2 linked regions of the Spirulina subsalsa PCC 9445 genome follow. The protein of the gene in region 1 interacts with the protein of each later gene in a pairwise test. Links are inferred from orthologs where the notes say so. Each region holds a gene or a part of one and is shown on either strand. Other genes may lie near its edges. The genes, in order: dnaA and dnaB.

The links.
Region 2: the proteins of dnaA (region 1) and dnaB interact in binary tests that used the Escherichia coli proteins (3 or more experiments, as listed by UniProt). The link is inferred for Spirulina subsalsa PCC 9445 from one-to-one orthologs.

What each region holds. Positions count from the first base shown.
Region 1 is NZ_JH980292.1:830,560-833,732, reverse strand. What follows is about bases 182-3,027. They hold dnaA (chromosomal replication initiator protein DnaA), read right to left. Parts: upstream 2,358-3,027; coding sequence 1,005-2,357; downstream 182-1,004. Other genes in these bases: SPI9445_RS0104155 (PAS domain-containing sensor histidine kinase), read left to right, coding at 2,866-3,027; SPI9445_RS0104165 (allophycocyanin subunit alpha-B), read right to left, coding at 398-883; SPI9445_RS0104170 (hypothetical protein), read right to left, coding at 182-299. In the rest of the region: more of SPI9445_RS0104170, read right to left, coding at 1-181; more of SPI9445_RS0104155, read left to right, coding at 3,028-3,173. UniProt on the Escherichia coli protein: Plays an essential in the initiation and regulation of chromosomal replication. Binds in an ATP-dependent fashion to the origin of replication (oriC) to initiate formation of the DNA replication initiation complex once per cell cycle.
Region 2 is NZ_JH980292.1:4,748,809-4,752,023, forward strand. The notes cover bases 301-3,188. They hold dnaB (replicative DNA helicase), read right to left. Parts: upstream 2,467-3,188; coding sequence 1,135-2,466; downstream 301-1,134. Other genes in these bases: rlmD (23S rRNA (uracil(1939)-C(5))-methyltransferase RlmD), read right to left, coding at 301-539; SPI9445_RS0121660 (adenosine deaminase family protein), read right to left, coding at 2,856-3,188. Also shown: more of rlmD, read right to left, coding at 1-300; more of SPI9445_RS0121660, read right to left, coding at 3,189-3,215. UniProt on the Escherichia coli protein: The main replicative DNA helicase, it participates in initiation and elongation during chromosome replication. Travels ahead of the DNA replisome, separating dsDNA into templates for DNA synthesis.

The sequences.
Region 1 (3,173 bases):
AGGGCGGCTACTAGGAGGATAATTTGGATGAAGTGGGAAATCCAGGTCAGGATGAGGACGGCGATAAAGGCGAGGAGTGCAATGGAGAGAAAGGCGCGGGAATCTGATTCGAGGAGATGATTAAAAAATTTTCGGACGATACTGCTCGGAGCGGTGAACATTAAGGCCATGAGGACAATGAGGGAGGCGGCTAAAGCCCAATGTTGCCATTGAGGGGTCATGCGGCGAAGTAACCAGCCAAAAACGCTATAAATGAGCCAGAGGAGGAAAAGAGAGCGGGTCGGCAGTCGGGCAAACAAGGGGACTCCATGAAGTTAACTTGGGATTCCTACGTCCTTATTCTAGAGAGAATCTGGACGTAGGAAAAAACAGCATAGTCCACAGGGTAGATGTTTGCTTAGGACATCGCCTGAATAATGTAGTCGAAGTAAGGGGCGGCTTCTTGAGCGTCTTCGGTACTGAGTAGACCTAAAGAAGCGTCTTTGAGGCAGCGAATGGCTTCAACCATGCCGACAACGGGAACGTTGAGGGCGTTGTACATTTCGCGGACTCCGATTAAACCGATTTTTTCAATGGGGTCTTTGTCTCCGGCCAGGACTCCGTAGGTGACTAAACGGAGATACCATCCATAGTCACGTAAACATAGCGCTCGTTGACGTTGGCCGTAGGCGTTGCCGCCTGGAGCAATGAAGTCTGGCCGCTTTTTCCAGAGTTCTTTGCTGGCTTTGTCTACAATTTTCTGCTCGTTTTCGGCTAGGGTTTCGGCAATGCGCATCCGTTGCACTCCTGTTTCTAGGAAGGCACCAATGCTTTTTAGTTCTCCGCTACTGGGGTAGCGGAGTTCATCATCTGCTTTGAGAATAACTTGGCTAACGACGCTCATACTATCGGGATTAATCAAAAAATAACTTCAATCAGTTTAGCGACTCGGAGGGTCAGTTAGGAAGAGATTGACTGATTCTCTGGGTTTGGAGGGTTAAGTTTTGTAACTGGGTTGGGTCAAATCAAGTCTTAAGGGCAATGCGATCGCTCACTTGGCGTAAAATCTCGTTCAATTGGCTATCCTTCTGCTTGAGTTGGGCAATTTTTTCACAACTATAGAGAACGGTTGTATGGTCTTTTCCCCCAAATTCTTCCCCAATGCGGGGTAGACTCAAATCGGTATATTGACGCATTAAATACATTCCGATTTGCCGGGCCCAACTGATTTCCCGTCGTCGGGAGTTGCTGCGCAGGTCTTCTATGGAGACGTTTAGCACTTCGGCGATCGCGTTCAATATAGCACTGGGGGAGGCGGTGATTTTTTCGATGGGGGAGTTGAGGATGGGGGCAATGTTTTCTACGGTCAGGGGTAAACCGGAAATAGATATATAGGTTAAGGTGCGTATGAGGGCGCCTTCGAGTTCCCGGATGTTGGAGGTGTAGGTGGTGGCGATAAATTCCACAATGTCCCGAGGGAGGCGCATTTTTTCGTCTTCGGCTTTTTTCTGGAGGATGGCCATACGGGTTTCTAAGTCGGGGAGTTGAATGTCGGCGATTAATCCCATAGAAAAACGGGAACAGAGACGGTCTTGTAAGCGGGGGATTTGGTTGGGGGGACGGTCGGCGGCTAAAACGACTTGTTTTCCAGTTTCGTGGAGGGTGTTAAAGGTGTAAAAAAATTCTTCTTGGGTGTATTCTTTGCCTTCGATGAATTGCAGGTCATCGACTAACAGAACATCGGCGGCCCGGTAGTGGTCGCGGAAACTCTGCATACTGTCCTGACGAATGGCGGTGATGAGGTCGTTGGTGAATTTTTCGGTGGAAACGTAGAATACGCGGGAGTCGGGGTTAATTTCAAGGCGATAGTGACCAATGGCCTGCATGAGGTGGGTTTTGCCTAAACCAACTCCTCCACAGAGGAAGAGGGGGTTAAATTCTCGGCCGGGGGATTCGGCAACGGCTAAGGAGGCGGCGTGGGCCATGCGGTTGTTAGAACCGACGACAAAGCGGGAAAAGCTATATTTGAGGTTAAAGGGGGTGGGACGGGGTTGGTGGTCTTCTGAGGGGCGATCGCGTTCGTTTTCGGCGGGGGGTGCATCCTGTACGGGCCAGACAATGCCTTGACCGTCTTCGGAGTGGCTGGTAAGTTGGATTTCCACGTCGTAACCTAAAATGTCGGTGACGACTTCGGTCAGGATGCCGAGATAGTGTTTCTGTAACCAGTTGCGAGCAAAGGGATTGGGGGCGCAGAGGACTAAAAGGCGATCGCGCCAAACTTGTACGGTGATGCTTTTAATCCAAGTGTCAAAGGTTGGACGACTTAACTGATGTTCCAAACGGATTAAAACTTGATTCCAGAGTTGTTCAGGGGTCATGTCGCCAAAGGGGTGAACTGCGTTCGCGAAGCGTTGCCTAGCCATTCGCGAAGCGTTGCCTAGCCATTCGCGCTCAATATTCTAGACTATCATCCCCCCAAGGGGGAGAGAGAATTTGAACTTTTCCCTCGGGTCTTCTTCCAGAACTCACAAGAGATTGATTGAACCTTGCCCACTTCTTATGATTTAGATCACAACAAATGAGTTCACAAATCACGGCAATTTAGGGATTCCATCACGTCTAATTCTGGATAGATATCACGTTCAATTTCCTCTCATGGGTTGATAATGAATATAGAGCGTTTACGTTTTGGGAAATAGTCGAAAATTTAGGACAGAAGAGACTACCTGTGATACTGAGAAAAATTGACTAACACGCCATCTAAAAATGACTCAGTTGAGTGATTACATGATTAAGTTAAATAGCATAACTTAACCGAGTTTAAAACCATCTCTTAAACTCTATTTCCTAAACCCAAACGAAAAACAGCAGAATTCCCCAAAGACCATGTTTATTGACAATGATCAGCCCCTATTTGGTAATCAAACCCTTGAGAGAGTAGCGAGTTCTTGCCACTCTCCTCCTGCCAACAGCCCTGATTTACCGCAAATCGCTAAACTTGAACAAGCTCTCTCCAAAACGATTCAGAAAAACTGTAAGTTAGAACAGCAGTATAGCAGTTTGTTCAATAACATTAATGTGGGAATTTTTAGAACAACACCCGATGGCAAACTATTAGAAGCAAATCCCGCCCTAGCCCGGATTTATGGTTATACTTCCCCCGAACATCTCCTAAGTTGTTTAACAGACGTTCA
Region 2 (3,215 bases), 3.9 Mb from region 1 along the record:
TCCGCCAGCAGAGGGTTTAACCGCTCATCCTGTACCGGACATTGATTCAAATTAACCAACAAATGGGATCCCTTACGATAATAGCCCGCTTGTACTTGACCTTGGCCCGAACGAGCGAGGGGATAGGTGGCCTTGTTGCGGTAGCCTAACATAGCAGAGGCAGGGAGGAAGGGCTCCAGAGGGGGATCACTAAACCCCCCAATTCTTAGGAGGGCTTGACGGATGATATTGAGTTTCAGGGTGTGTTGATAGGAGTCCTCAATATGTTGCCACTGACAGCCCCCACATTTATCCGCCACAATACACCGGGGACGAATGCGGTGGGGGGAAGGGGTTAAGATTTCTTGCAATTTGCCCTGAGCATATTGGCGTTTCACCTGAACTAGACGCACTAAAACCTGATCCCCCGTGACAGTATCCGGCACGAATACCACTCGATCCTGCCAACGTCCGACTCCTTCGCCGCGATCGCCCACATCCTCAATTTCCACCTGCAACAAGCTCCCCTGTTGCCATTCCTTAACGGCTTCCCCTACCATAATTTCTCCTCAATGTGATGCAGTATCTCAAAATTGTTAACTTTTCCTTGTCCTCAAACGGCGAAGATTTCCCGGATCCCAATCGAGAAACAAGAGAATCTAGGGAACACCAATAGGCCAATTCAAACAGATTACCTCAAACTCTTGTTCTCTCAAGAATGGAGGTAAGCATCCCCTTGACAGAGCAATTGTCCAGTGCCACTATGAGGAGTAAACATTGAGTAATTTAGGGCAAGTAAGGATTGAGTAAATCCCTTCAGCCCCAGATTCTATAACGTTCCAAGTCTCATGGAGGTAAGCGGACTCGAACCGCTGACATCCTGCTTGCAAAGCAGGCGCTCTACCAACTGAGCTATACCCCCGAAAAAAACCGCGCTCTTTTTTTGCGCGCATTTACTATTATACATCCTCTCTCAAAAATGTCTAGAGTTTAAGCAAAATTTTTTAGATGTGGGCTGTGGGGAGAGGGGGAGAGGGGGAATAGTGGCTAGTAGCTAGTGAATAGCCAAAACTCCTGACTATTGCCAATTCCCGATTCCCGACTCCCTAGGGCGCAAGCATTGCGCCCCTACACCGATTCCCGACTCCCGACTCCCTAAGCTAAATTGGCAAACTTCGTTAACTCCGGTTGGAATAACAGCTTAATTGTTCCCGTTGGACCATTGCGGTGTTTCGTAATAATCACCTCAGCCAGATTGCGATCTGGAGAATCGGGATTATAGTAAGAATCCCGATACAACATAATCACCATATCCGCATCTTGTTCAATAGATCCCGATTCCCTTAAATCTGACATCATAGGGCGTTTATTCGTCCGAGACTCCACACTCCGACTCAATTGAGAAAGAGCAATCACAGGAGCATTTATTTCCCGAGCTAACCCTTTTAAAGAACGGGTAATTTTTGCAATTTCTTGTACCCGATTATCTCCTCCCCCTTCCATTAACTGTAAATAATCCACCAAAACTAAACCAATTTTACCCCCTTTTTCAGCCTGTAATCGACGCACCTCTGAACGCATTTGCATGACGCTCAACGTTGCACTATCGTCAATATAAATAGGCAAATCTACTAATTCGCCAATCGCCCGAGAAATAGCCTCCATTTCTGTTCCCGAAATAGTCCCTGAACGTAAACGATTGCTTTCAATTCCGGCTTCCCCAGCTAAAACCCTTTGAGCTAACTGTTCTTTAGACATTTCTAAGCTAAAAACGGCCACAGGTAATTGATGTTGTTTTGCCACATTCGTGGCAATATTTAAAGCAAAACTGGTTTTCCCCATAGATGGCCGTCCAGCTACCACAATAAAATCCGACCGTTGGAAACCACTGGTCATGGCATCTAAATCATAAAAACCACAGGTATATCCGGGGAGTGATGTAGCCTCCTGTAAGCTAGATAATTCAGAAAATGTCTCAATTAAGGCATCAGAAAGAGGAGCTAAACCTTGTTGTGGGCGTTTTTGGGTAATTTGAAAAACTTTCTGTTCTGCTTGGTCTAGAACTTGTTCTAATCCTTGGGTAGTATCAAAACCCAATGTGCCAATTTCATAACTCACGCTAATGAGTTGACGACGGACATATTTATCCATCACAATGGCAGCATAACGGTCAATATTGACAGCAGAAACGGTTCTTTCTAACAGTTGGGTTAGTTTGGCAATACCGCCAATTTTATCAAGCAGACTGTGATCTTGTAACCAACTGGTGACGGTCATTAAATCCGTCGGTCTACCTCCATTATGTAAGGCAACGGCTGCTTGATAAATGGAACGATGGGCTTCTATATAAAAGGCATCGGCTTGTAGGGTGTCTAAAATCCGTCCAATGGCTTCAGGATCTAGTAAAATTCCCCCTAAAATAGCCTCTTCGGCTTCAATATTTTGGGGAGGGAGAACATCCCCAAGACTACTTAAATTGCTAATCATATCAGTAATTAGGGCTTGCTGAATAAGTCGGAGAGTCGGGGAATCAAGAATTATTACTTATTACCCAATCTTGACAAGTTAAGGCTCAATGTTAGAAGTCTAGGGAACGGGGGAGTCGGGAGTCGGGAATCGGGAGTCGGGAGTTGATTAGTATTCTCCATTACCTATTACCCAATCTTGACAAGTTAAGGCTCAATGTTAGAAGTCTAGGGAACGGGAAGGAACAGGGGAGGTGGGAAAATCCGGTTGTGTCCAAAATTGAAGTCAAGGGAACAGGGAACGGGGAACAGGGGACTTGACAAAATGCACACAAGCTTAACTTGTTCAAGTTGCTTATTACCTATGACCTCTTGCCTCTGGCCTGTTCCCAGATCCGGCGTTCCCTGTTCCTAGGGCCAAGGCGCCGCTTCAAACTGAGAAAATTGAGCTTCCAACAACCATTGTTGATTGGCTCGTTCATGATTGGCTAAAAAATTAGCACATCCGCTTGATATAGTCCCACTGCCGGGATTATCGCCTTGACAGGGAGCAACCAAAGAACGGTACTCTGGACTAGACCAGAGACTGTCTCCGGGCAGAAAACTATATTCCAAACTATTGCGAGCTAAACGTTTTAATTCTACATAACCTAAACCGTAGTGAATGGCGGCCTGCCAATACTCATGGCTGAGATCAATCCGGCCAATTCCTTCGTCATCTGTGGCTAACGTTACGGGGACTCCAGCTTTTAAATAATCGAGGAAGGGATG